4 regions of the Bacillus sp. SORGH_AS_0510 genome follow, and region 1 is predicted to be linked to each of the others. Evidence: predicted binding sites of a transcription regulator. Region 1 holds the regulator's gene; each other region holds the start of a gene.

Evidence for each region. The regulator Rex, encoded in region 1, represses fermentation and respiration genes when NADH is low (regulators of the CRP and FNR family bind a similar motif). The targets are predictions, from matches to a motif close to TTGTGAAATATTTCACAA.
Region 2: a site for Rex is predicted at 1,127-1,144, ahead of QE429_RS01750 (TIGR04190 family B12-binding domain/radical SAM domain protein). Genes of this name have one in related genera too.
Region 3: a site for Rex is predicted at 1,115-1,132, ahead of QE429_RS12665 (DUF438 domain-containing protein). Genes of this name have one in related genera too.
Region 4: a site for Rex is predicted at 1,195-1,212, ahead of QE429_RS16095 (DUF3147 family protein). Genes of this name have one in related genera too.

The regions. Positions count from the first base shown of each region.
Region 1 is NZ_JAUTAU010000001.1:4,819,207-4,822,387, forward strand. Features, by position in the region: gene QE429_RS24335 (polymer-forming cytoskeletal protein) at 1-588, opposite strand, end outside; gene QE429_RS24340 (YhbD family protein) at 601-1,224, opposite strand; gene QE429_RS24345 (redox-sensing transcriptional repressor Rex) at 1,579-2,232, opposite strand; gene moaC (cyclic pyranopterin monophosphate synthase MoaC) at 2,268-2,765, opposite strand; gene QE429_RS24355 (ABC-F family ATP-binding cassette domain-containing protein) at 2,933-3,181, shown strand, end outside.
Region 2 is NZ_JAUTAU010000001.1:330,416-333,596, forward strand. Features, by position in the region: gene QE429_RS01750 (TIGR04190 family B12-binding domain/radical SAM domain protein) at 1-1,110, opposite strand, end outside; gene ybaK (Cys-tRNA(Pro) deacylase) at 1,314-1,790, shown strand; gene QE429_RS01760 (PRK06851 family protein) at 2,186-3,181, shown strand, end outside.
Region 3 is NZ_JAUTAU010000001.1:2,456,522-2,459,702, forward strand. Features, by position in the region: gene QE429_RS12655 (hypothetical protein) at 1-97, opposite strand, end outside; gene QE429_RS12660 (HAD family hydrolase) at 248-1,039, shown strand; gene QE429_RS12665 (DUF438 domain-containing protein) at 1,244-2,470, shown strand; gene QE429_RS12670 (BsuPI-related putative proteinase inhibitor) at 2,622-3,181, shown strand, end outside.
Region 4 is NZ_JAUTAU010000001.1:3,129,975-3,133,155, reverse strand. Features, by position in the region: gene QE429_RS16100 (SDR family oxidoreductase) at 243-1,004, shown strand; gene QE429_RS16095 (DUF3147 family protein) at 1,274-1,633, shown strand; gene QE429_RS16090 (DUF3147 family protein) at 1,657-2,031, shown strand; gene QE429_RS16085 (acyl-CoA dehydrogenase family protein) at 2,227-3,181, shown strand, end outside.

The DNA of each region.
Region 1 (3,181 bases):
CTCCAGTTCGATTTTGTCTCCTTCAATCACTTCTACTTCCAACTGTGTAGGAAACAACGGTTTTATTAAACTCCCAAAAAGGGATCCTTTATATTTCACGGTGATCGTTTCTCCGCCAATCTCTTTTGCCTTACAAGGACCATGCAGCTGAATTTTAATGTCCTCCGCATTTAATAACCCACCAATAGAAAATTGAGAATCGGCTTTAAACATCTCAGCCTCGCAATCTCCTCCAACCGTTAAAACGCCATTAATTTTGACTTCATCAGCCTTTACTCTGCCACCCACCGACGCCTTACCGTAAACCTTTACGATTTTTCCAATAAGATGTTCCTCAATCTTTGCCGTTCCATCGATTGAGACGTTTTGGGACTCCATCGTCCCCTTTACCTTTGCTTTGCCGTTTATTTTGGTGTGCTCACTTTTCACATTTCCATCCACTGTCCCGAACCCATTACTTTCAAACTCTATGCATTCCACATCACTGTGTACCGTACCGAATCCATTCAATGTGACCTGGTGAAATGCTCCACCGTTCGAGGCTCCGAAACCATTGATGACTAAGTCTCCTCTATCCTTCGTATCCATGTATATTCTCCTTTATAGTAATTTAGCCTTGATCTCTTCCATGCAGGACATCAGGGAAAGCTGGACGACCACTTTTGTCCCCTGATCAAAATGAACCGCTTCCGCGTTGATTAACAACAGACACGTTGACACGCCAAGCTTGCGCGTAATGACTACTTCACAGCTTTTTTGTTTAATGATTGCAGCATGCTCCTTTAATACCTGTAGCAGCATTTTTCCCTCATCCAAATTAATTTCGCCGGATTGCAGCAGCTTCTCTAAGACGAATACCTCAAGCATCCTGTTAATCGAAAACGTTTGGCTGCCTTTTTCATTCTCTAAGTAAAAATTCATTACACTTATCGAAACAATGTTACGTTTCACTAACTCATCCTTATCTAACTGCAGGTCTGAAATATTCGGTGAAAACATGTCTGCAAGTTCATCAAGTGAAAGATTTTCCTTCATTGTTTGAATTTTATTAATGCGCTCCAGAATCTTTTCTTTTGGAAAAAATGTCTCCTGGCCGGTAAAGGTTGATTTCCGGATGAACCACTCCTCCGGAATAAGGTCTTTACGCTTCCACCTATACAACTGTCCATACGAAATTCCCGCCAATTCTAATAGGTCTTTTTTTGAGATTAACTCCTCACTCATGATAAAAACCCCTTTCTGATTAACAATGTAACATAACACTGTTACGTTTGTAAAGTTATAATTTACAATTTTATGTAAAAAAGGCTTTTTTTAATGGGGTACCATTCTTTGAATAACCGGAAAACCTCCGCTTATCTATTCCTAAATGAGCTCGATTTTGCAAATAACCGGAAAAACTCCGTTTATTCGTTACTCTTCTAAGGGAGCAATCCAAATTAGCCAGCTTCTTCGTAGTATAGCTTTGATACAAAATGAACATTATTTCCCTTTTCCTCCATAACAACAATGGTTACGTAAACAGAAAAAATAAAAGGCCTTCTACGAAGCAAGTTTCGTAAAAGGCCTTACCTAGTACTATTCATCTGTATCTTCTGTTGGATAGTGTTTTAAAAAGTAAACCAATGATTGCAGTTCCACGGCTAGGTCGATATGATGAACCCGGATGGATGCCGGCACATTTAACCTGGCTGGCGTAAAGTTTAAGATTCCTTTCACTTCCGCCTTCACAAGTCGGTCTGTAATTACTTGTGCAACCGGCGCTGGAACTGTTAAAATGGCTACTTGAATATCGCTGTTTTCCAACACCTTCTCTAGGTCATCCAAATGATAAACCGGAACTTCCCGAATTTTCGTCCCCATTTTTTCTGGATCGACATCAAAGGCAACCTCAATCTTCGTGTTGTTATTCTTCAAAAAGTTATAGTTTAAAAAGGCCGTCCCTAGATTACCTACTCCAATTAACGCAACCTTTGTTAATACATCTTGATCCAGCGTTTTCTGGAAAAAGGTTAACAAATAGTTTACATTATAGCCATACCCCTTCTTACCTAAAGCCCCGAAATAGGAAAAGTCACGGCGAATTGTTGCCGAGTCCACCTTTACCGCTTCACTTAGTTCTGCGGATGAAACTCGTTGTTTACCGGAAGTATGCAGGTTCTTTAAAAATCGATAATAGAGGGGCAGCCGCTTGGCTGTCGCCTGTGGTATTTTCATTGTTTCGTTACTCATCTTCTCCCACATCCCATGAATGGTTTTCTTACATCTTATTTAACCTGACCATTTCTCCTAAAATCACCGTTTTTGCCGCCTGTTTTCTCCACTAAATAGGTTGGTCCAATGACCATCCCTTTATCAACTGCTTTACACATATCATAGACAGTTAGGGCACAAGCAGATGCAGCTGTTAGCGCTTCCATTTCCACACCTGTGCTCCCTTTTGTTTTCACTGCTGCCTCAATATGTAATTGAAAATTTCCTGTTTGCTCCTCTTCCCACGCAAAAGAAATATTAACTCCTGTTAGTGGAATAGGATGACACATCGGAATGAGATCCCATGTTTTTTTAGCCGCCATAACAGCCGCCACTTGGGCAACAGCTAAAACATCGCCTTTTTTCATCTCATGATTGGTGATCTTGTCAAAAATCTCTTTACTTACGGTTATGCTAGAATGAGCAATGGCAGTTCGCGCCGTTTCAGGTTTGTCACTGACATCCACCATTTTCGCTCTGCCTTCTTCATTAAAATGCGTAAATTCGGCCATAAAAAAATCCTCCTATCAAAAAATAATACACTATTTTCCCTTTTATGTGTGTGAAACTTTGAACGAATGAAGCAATTTTTTATCAGAAGAGGCACGGGAAGAGTCCGAGTTATTGCCGTCATTCCGCTAATACGGTACACTAGTCCTAAGTAATAGAGGTGAAAAATATGATTTTATTACAAGTCAATCAATTACAAAAATACTATGGTGCTGACCTTATTTTATCGAATATAAAGCTAGAATTACAAACAAGAGACCGCGTGGCTCTTGTCGGCCGTAACGGGGCTGGAAAATCGACACTTCTAAAGATTATTGCCGGACATTTGTCCCATGATGGCGGAGAAATTATCAAGCCAAAGGAAGTAACGATCGGTTATTTAGCCCAAAATACAGGATTAGAATCCAATTTATCCATT
Region 2 (3,181 bases), 4.5 Mb from region 1:
ACAGCCATTTTTAAGAGCATAGTTAAGAGTGTCGATGACCTTTTCGTTGGTACAGCTGAACTTTCCATTATACCTTCTTATTTGTTCATCATGCGTCTCCAGCGTGATTTCAATGCTATACTTTGGTACACTCTCATTGATTTGCTTGAAAAATTCCTCATCCGCATACTGAAACAATTCAAACACGATTTCATTTTTAAGCCTAAGTTTTTTAAGACGGTTAAAGAATTCATTTACATAGTCACTGCCGCCTTGTCTTAGGTCGTGAAGAATGAAAATGGGAGCGCGGCTAAACCTTGAGATAAACTGAATATCTTCAATTAGCTTTTTCGGCGACCGTAGCGCAAGGGCATTGCGGTTACAGTTTTGATCATACGCTTCCCGTGAGCCTCCGCAGATCAAGCAGTTTTGCGTGCAGCCTCTGGCCGTTAAAAGAGCGGTATTTGGGTATTGCAGCCAGCCGTTGTATGGTAGCGGGTCTAGGAAATTCCTATACTTGAACACAGAGCGGATCGTGTAGCGGTAGCCAGGAACGTCGATATCATCTAAATCCTTTGGTACATATGTGAGTGGATTGAAGCCGTACTTGCTTCCCTTTTTCCAGGTTAAGTTTGGAATGTCCGCAAAGTGGGTGTTGCCTGCCTCGACTTTGTTCATTAGGAGAAGCATAAGCTTTTCGGTCGAATCGCCGCGCATGACAAAGTCGATGAACGGGTATTCAATTAAATCTTTATGATAATAGGTGGCAGATAGTCCTCCAAAAATGATGGGTGTTTGGGGGTGAAGGGTCTTTACAATTTTGGCAAGCTCGATACTGCCATGTGCATGTGGGAGCCAATGAAGGTCGATTCCAAATGCTTTGGTTTGGATGTTTCTTAGTTTGGCTTCGACATCAAAATGTTCATTCATCAGCATTCGATTGGCGATGTTAATAATTTTTACCCTTAGTCCGTATCTTTCTAGGTAATCCGCAATACTTGTCAGCCCGACTGGGTACATTTCAAATACAGGCGATGACGGAACAACATCGCTGATGGGACCTGCTAGCAAAGGATTTTTTCTAAAATCGTAAACACTTGGTGCGTGCAAGAGAACTAAATCGTATTTCATGACTCCACCTCTTGAAATGTGAATATATTCACAAATTTAAATAAATTATGCTTCCATAATTTAAGTTTACTATAGTCATAGAAGGATAAAGTGACAAACGAGTGACAATATTTAGGTGATTTTGTGTATAAAGTATGGTTGTCATTCAGGGCATGGTCTATTAGACTAACTGTAATTGACAATATTTTTCAAGGAGAATGACGATGGCACAGATCAAAACGAATGCAATGCGTATCCTGGACGCAAAAAAAATCGAGTATGACATGCTGACATATGATAATAAAGATGGAAAGATTGACGGAGTTTCGGTCGCTGAGAAAATTGGCAAAGATCCAAAGATAGTCTATAAAACCCTTGTGGCACAAGGCCCTAGCAAAAACATTTATGTGTTTGTCATTCCTGTTGCCGAAGAGTTGGATTTGAAAAAGGCAGCAAGAGCCGCTGGAGAAAAAAGCATGGAGATGATCCCTGTGAAGGATATTCAAAAATGGACGGGCTATATCCGCGGTGGCTGCTCCCCTATCGGAATGAAAAAAGACTACAAGACCTTCTTGGACGAAACCTGCAAGGACCTTCCCGAGATGGTCGTCAGCGCAGGCAAGATCGGCGTACAAATCGTCCTCGCCCCCACCGTACTGCAAGAAGTAACAAAGGCGCTAGTGATTGATCTTATAAAATGAGAGGCTATGTTAAAGCATTATGTTGATTTGAAACACCTGTTGATTGGAGCGGAAGGCGAAGATCCTCGAAAATGCTATCGCATTTCCTTCGTGCGGTGCTGATTCGATGAAGCAAATTCAATGTCCTGTGGGAGTATGGTTCAGGGGAGACCCCGCAGACGCTTGCGCCGAGGAGGCTCGCCGAAACACCCACGAACCGCTCGTGCCTGGATCGGAAATCAACAGACAAGTTTAGCAAAGAGAAAATGAGAATCAGATGAATTTTTCTATAGGCACTCACCTATAACCCATATGTGCATATGATAGGGTGTAAATATCTCACCTAATAACTCGCCACTAAACAGAATGCAGGATGACGAGGCGCAGTTGAGTAGCATAAAAGGGAGTGTTGATGAGTGGCAGGAAAAGTTAGAAATTATTTTGCTGGCGGGAACACAGCCAGAGGCTTTCATAACCTATATGATTCCAATCTTCAAGGACTAGACCGGTTGTTTATTTTAAAAGGCGGACCTGGAACAGGTAAATCTTCATTGATGAAAAAAATTGGCCATGAGTGGGTAGAGCAAGGCTATGATGTGGAGTTTTTACACTGTTCCTCCGATAATAATTCCATTGATGGTGTGCTTATACCAGCACTAAGGGTTGGGATTGTCGATGGAACGGCACCACATGTCATTGAGCCGAAAGCACCTGGAGCAGTTGAGGAATATATTAATCTCGGCGAAGCTTGGAATGCCCGTAAGCTTAGTGTGCAAAAAAATGTGATCCAAAAGCTGACGACTCAAATAAGCCAATCATTTCAGAAGGCGTATGCCACCTTTAAGGAAGCATTAGACATTCATGATGATTGGGAAAAAATCTATATTAATAGCATGAATTTTAAAAAGGCCGATCAATTAACGAATAAATTGATTGATACCTTCTTTGGAAAAATGAAATTGAATAAGACGCCAGATGTTCGTCATCGTTTCTTAGGTGCGGCCACACCGAAAGGCGCCGTTGATTTCGTTCCGAACTTAACAGAGGAGATTCCGAAACGCTACTTTATTAAAGGGCGCCCTGGGTCCGGAAAATCAACGATGTTGAAAAAACTTGCCGCCGCAGCACAGGAACGCGGGGTCGATGTGGAGATTTATCATTGCGGCTTTGATCCAAACAGCCTCGATATGTGTATTTTTAGAGAACTCGGCATCGCCATTTTTGATAGTACGGCACCACATGAGTACTTCCCAAGCCGCGATGGCGACGAAATTCTCGATATGTATGAACTTCTTATTGAGCCAGGAACGGATGAAATTTTTGCGGATTTTATCAGCAAAATCTCCGCTAAATACAAAAATAAAATGAATGAAGCAACTAGCTATCTTGCTAAAGCAAAAGAACTGCATGAT
Region 3 (3,181 bases), 2.4 Mb from region 1:
TGAACATACACCCTTGTTCCACGCAAACTCTTACAATATTACGTACCTTCGGATGAGTGATACTCTCAATTTTCTTATTAACTTCAGTGCTGACCATATTGTATCCTCCTTTCCCATCTTAAAAAAATATGAGGGTAGAGGGTGTTTCATTCCTCTTTATGAATTTAGTTGTCAGAAACTTTAGTCTTCATGTGCGAGGGATTTAATGATAAACTATTAAAAAATCATAAATCGAAGCGAGGACAAAATGATAAAAGCCATTTTTTTTGATTTAGATGATACGCTACTTTGGGACCAAAAAAGTGTAAAAGAAGCCTTTGCAGCAACATGTAGATTAGCAGTGGAAAGGTATGCCATTTCTGCAGATCAACTTGAGGAAGCTGTTCGTGAAGCAGCTAGAAACTTATATTCTTCCTATGAAACGTTTCCGTTTACACAAATGATTGGGATTAATCCTTTTGAAGGGTTATGGGGGGATTTTTTAGATGATACGGAAGAGTTTAAGAAAATGAAAGAAATTGTACCCACCTATCGAAAAGATGCGTGGACATTAGGATTATCAGCAATGGGTATCGATGATTCTGAATTAGGGGTTGAGTTAGCTGAACGCTTTCCCCTGGAGCGGCGTAACCACCCATTTGTCTATGATGAAACGTTTAAAATTCTAGATGGATTAAAGGGAAACTTTCAACTTCTTCTATTAACAAACGGATCCCCTGATCTTCAAAATGCGAAACTAGCTATAACACCTGAGTTAATTCCTTATTTTGATCATATTGTTATTTCCGGTGATTTCGGTCGAGGAAAGCCGGATCCTTCAATTTTCGAGCATGCCTTATCACGTATGTCTTTGAAAAAGGACGAAGTTCTAATGGTTGGTGATAACCTTATGACCGATATACTTGGCGCGAACCGTGCAGGGATAAAAACAGTTTGGATTAACCGGCATGATAAACAAAGAAATGAAGTCATTCCTACATTTGAAATTAAACATTTGGAAGAACTATATCCTATTTTAGAAGAATTAAAAAGAAGCTAAAAAAATGTATTTAAAGAGGACACTGCCATAATATGTGAGCAGTGTCTTTCATTATCAGGAAAATCACGAGCTATGTTCTTAAAGTTTTCACATTTATAACTATAACAATGATGTTAATCACTTTCAGCTTCATATCTAAATGGTAAGTTATTAATGCGATGCCTTTAACAACAGTATTTAGCAACAGTGAAGGAGAGTCCTGAAATGAGTGAAATGATTAATAATCGTGAACAACTAATGTCTAAAAATACAGACCGTCTTACCATATTAAAAGGGATCTTCCAAGACCTTCATAACGGAAGAAATTTAGATGAAGTAAAAGCTCATTTTGATGGGTTGATAGGGAAAATTACATTGGATGAAATCACACAGCTCCAACATGAATGTTCAGAGGGAAGTATTCCAAAAGATAAGTTAATGCGTATCTATCAGGAACATAGTGCCCTATTTCAAGGTTCAATTGAAATAGAAAATAATTCGAAAAAGCCAGAGGATCTACCAGGGCATCCGGTTCATACGTTTAAACTGGAAAATAGAGAAATTGAAAAACTGCTTCAACAACAAGTTCAAGTCCATGTGGATGAGTTTGTAAGAGACGATTCATCTGTAAACATTTACCATCTACTACAGGATTTGAACCTCTTATTAGACATTGATAAGCACTATAGTCGTAAAGAGAACTTACTATTTCCTTATTTAGAAAAGTACGGTATCTTTGGACCGACTACAAATATGTGGAGAATTGATGACTTTATTCGCGATGCTATTAAAGAAGCAAAACAAAAATTAGCCAGCTATCAAGGTGAAAGGCAGGAGATCCTTGGGGTCCTGAATTTTGTTATCGAAGAAGTAACTGGAATGATTTATAAGGAAGAGAACCTCCTTTTTCCAATGGCTTTAAAAAATTTATCTGAAGATGAGTGGATAAAAATTGCTCATGAAAGTGATGAGATAGGCTTTTGTTTAACAGGCCCTGATGAAGAATGGAAACCAGAGAGAAAAGCCTTAGCCGAGAATGCTATAACCGAAGGCTATGTTAAGATGGAAACAGGAATTTTATCTTTAAAGCAATTAGAACTGCTTTTAAACCACTTACCAGTTGATATTACATTTATTGATCATGAAGATGTCGTCCGTTATTTTTCCCACGGAAAAGAAAGAATTTTCGCCCGTACAAAAGCTGTCATCGGACGTACAGTTCAGAATTGTCATCCGCCACGAAGTGTGCATGTGGTAGAAGAATTATTGGCAGATTTTAAAGCTGGGATAAAAGACAGTGAGGATTTCTGGATCAAGTTCCGAGATAAATACGTATATATACGTTATTTTGCTGTACGGGATGAGAAAGGAAGCTACATGGGTACACTAGAATTTACCCAGAATATTGATCCGATAAAAGCTATTGAAGGTGAAAAGAGAATCCTCTCCTAAAAAATGGAGAAAGTAAAAAAAGGTCTCATCGGATAATGATGGGACCTTTTGTCTGTAAAAACTCATTTGTTCGTAGAAGTGTAACTTTATTCCTGTTTTTTGCGACTATAGTGCTGAAAACAAAAAACATGATAAATAAGGGGATAAGAAAATGGCAAACAAAAAAATATATTTTGTCATAAGCACCGCTATAGTATTCGGACTTTTAACAGGCTGTGGAACAAGTACAAAGACGAATGGCATCAATGGTGGAACGAAAACGGAAAATCAAAAGAAAGAAAAAGTGACGGCAAAATTTATTCCTTCACTTGAAATAAAAGAGGATAACCATGACATGATGGTCAAATATACAGTTAAAAATATATCCGGCAAAAAACAGACACTAACTTTTTCTAGTGGGATAAAGGCTGACTTTATTGTATACGATCAGAATGGAAAAAAAGTTAAACAATATTCAGAGGAAGTTTCCGTAACACAAGCTACGGAAGAAATCACTTTAGATAATAAAAAAGAAATGGAACAAAAATTTACTATATCTGATCTTCTGAATGGTCAGTATAGATTGGAAGTTTTTCTAACTTCAAAAGAGGAAAAGGCACAGACAGACGCAGAATTTATAGTAAAGAATTCTATTTATATTAATGGTTCAGGTCAGTATGTAGGACAAATGGATCCTCATACAATAGAAGTAAACGTTGATGGAAATAAAAC
Region 4 (3,181 bases), 1.7 Mb from region 1:
AGCATAATACCGATTTTATAACAAGGCTATGTTCATGAACAGTGTTGATTTATACGTTCTGTTGATTGGAGCGGAAGGCACGAAGATCCTCGAAAATGCTATCGCATTTCCTTCGTGCGATGTAGATTCGTTGTGCGGTGTAGATTCGAGGAGGCTCGCCGAAACACCCACGAACCGAACGTGCCTGGAGCGGAAATCAACAGACAATTCCAACAAAGCCTATAACAAAGGACGAGTATAACATGAAAGTAACGGGAAATACGATTTTAATTACTGGTGGTGCTTCAGGGATCGGCTTAGCCTTCGCTGAGCGATTTTTAAAAAGAGGTAATGAAGTAATTGTTGTTGGCCGACGAGAAGAAAAGTTAATGGAAGCAAAGGGGAAATTTCCGCAATTACATGTTAAGACATGTGATGTATCAAATGAATCTGATCGAAAAATGCTTGTCGATTGGGTCATGACAGAGTTTCCTAATTTAAATGTTCTTGTTAATAATGCGGGAATTCAGCAAAGAGTGAACCTTTTAAATGCTAAGCAAAATTGGGAGTATTACCGTAATGAAATATCAATTAATGTGGATGGTCCGATACACCTAACGATGTTATTGATCCCATTTTTTATGAAACAGAATCAAGCCGCTATCGTTAATGTATCGTCGGGATTAGCTGTAATGCCGGGAGTCTGGGTTCCAGTGTACAGTGCAACAAAGGCTGCACTGCATTCCTTTACTATTTCGCTAAGACATCAGTTAGAGGATACAAATATAGAGGTAATTGAGGTTCTTCCTCCGGCTGTGAACACAGACTTAGGAGGGAGCGGTCTACATACCTTTGGGGCACCATTAACAGATTTTGCAGATACAATCTTTCAGAGCCTTGAACAGGGGGAAACTGAGATTGGCTATGGTGGAACCAAAGAGCGCCTGTATAAGTCCAGGGAAGAAATTAATCAAGGCACGAAAAGAGCCTGGGAGAGCTTTTTGAAAAACAATCCGGATTTTTGATGATAATGAAGGACCATTTAATCGAGATAACTGTCCATCAAGAGGTGGATGAAGGACAAAATGAGCTGGGTAAGGATAAAAAATGTCTTTCATCCACACTTTACCACCAAATGAAACCGCTTAAAAAACCTTAATAAAGTGTTCACATGTATTGTCATAAAATTGAGGTACAATGAATACGTAAGTTGGTTTGTGAAATGATTCACAAAACAAAAAACAAGAACTAACAATAAACAGCATGTTATCCAAAAAAAAGAGGCGAAAACAGAATGGCACATCTATCAATAAGCGCATTTCTCATTCGATTCCTTTTGGGTGGGTTAGCAGTGGTCGCTTGTACAGTGGTAGCAAAAAGATTAGGAGAGAAGGCAGGGGGGATCTTTGCTGCCTTTCCTGCAGTGTATCTGGCAGCATTACTAACAATCGGACTTGATTTTCATGGTGGGCAACTGGTCTCACATTCCATTATGCTATCAAAAGGCGCTATCTTCGGAATGGCAATAAATATCGTAGTGGCACTTTTAGCAGGCTATCTTCTTCCGAAAGTAGGCTGGAAGCGCGGGATCGTGCAATCCATGGCTTGCTGGTTCACGATATCTATCGTTGTTGTTATTATTACATCCCATTAATCGATCGAAAAAAGGTGACAAACATGAATAAACAGGACTTATTTATTCGATTTTTACTAGGCGGGACAGCGGTCTCACTTAGTTATTTAATAACCGTGGTATCTCCATGGAAAATTCTTGCTGGAATATTTGCAGCCTTTCCTGCTGTCATGCTAACAGCGGTAATTATGGTAGGGATTGCATCTGGTACAAAGAAAGCAACTAATATTGCCAGAGGTTCAGTTTACGGAATGATGGGCGGGATTATTTGTGTAATCACAGTCCTTGTTACCCTACAGGCAACTAGTAATTGGATTCTCAGCATTAGCCTAGGCTTACTTACATGGCTGACAAGCTCCGTTTCCATTTCAACATTAAGAGAACGTATGGCAATCAGAAAAACTGTACGACATATATAAACTTAAAAATCCTTTAGCATAGTTTAGTGCCGAAGGATTTTTTTAATAAGATTCAATCAGTTATAACTTGTATTTTCTGAAATTTCGGAATAAAATATAATTAACATACCGACTGGTAGGTATGTTTTTAGGAAACCTATCATATAATTTTTAAGAAGAAAAACTAGAATACAAGAATAGAATGGAGTGAAGGGAATGCATTTACGTTTAACAGACGAGCAGAAAATGGTGCAGAAAACAATTAGAAGATTTGTTGAAAAAGAACTCATTCCACTAGAAAATGATGTATTAAGAAATGAAAGAGAAGGAAAGCCTAGTCTCCCACCAGGGAAATTAAGAGAGCTCCAATTAAAGGCTAAGGAAGCTGGTTTCTGGGGAATTAACACTCCAGAAAAATATGGCGGTGCTGAATTAGGACAAATGATGATGGCCATCGTCTTGATGGAAGTGTCGAAGACCTTTGTTCCATTCCAATTTGGCGGCTCAGCAGATAATATTCTTTACTATGGAAATGAAGAACAAAAACAAAAGTATTTAATTCCAACCATCAATGGAGAGAAAAAATCCTGCTTTGCGATGACTGAACCTGGTGCAGGGTCTGATACTCAAAATATCAAAATGACAGCGGTCAAGGATGGAAATGAATGGGTATTGAATGGTGAAAAAACATTTATCACAGGTGGTAATGAAGCCGACTTCGTCATGGTTATTGCCATTACAGATAAAGAAAGGCATCAAGAAACACGTGGCCGAGAAGGTGTGACCTGCTTTATTGCTGACCGAGAAATGGGCTGGAAATCAGAGTATATACATACGATGGGAGAATGGGGTCCAGCCGGTCTAGTATTTGATAATGTCCGCATTCCAGAAGAAAACATTCTTGGTGAATTACACAAGGGTTACAATCTAGGACTTGAATGGATTGGTTTTGCAAGATGGATCGTGGGTGCAAGAGCAGTTGGATCAGCTGAACGTTTATTACAAATGGCGATCGATTACTCCAAAGAAAGAATTACATTTGGTAAACCAATTGCCGAGAGACAAGCTATTCAATGGCAAATTGCAGATTCGGCCGTTGAAATCGAAGCGGCAAGATGGCTAGTATTAAACGCAGCCTTTACCTTGGACCAAGGAGAGGATAATCGTCACC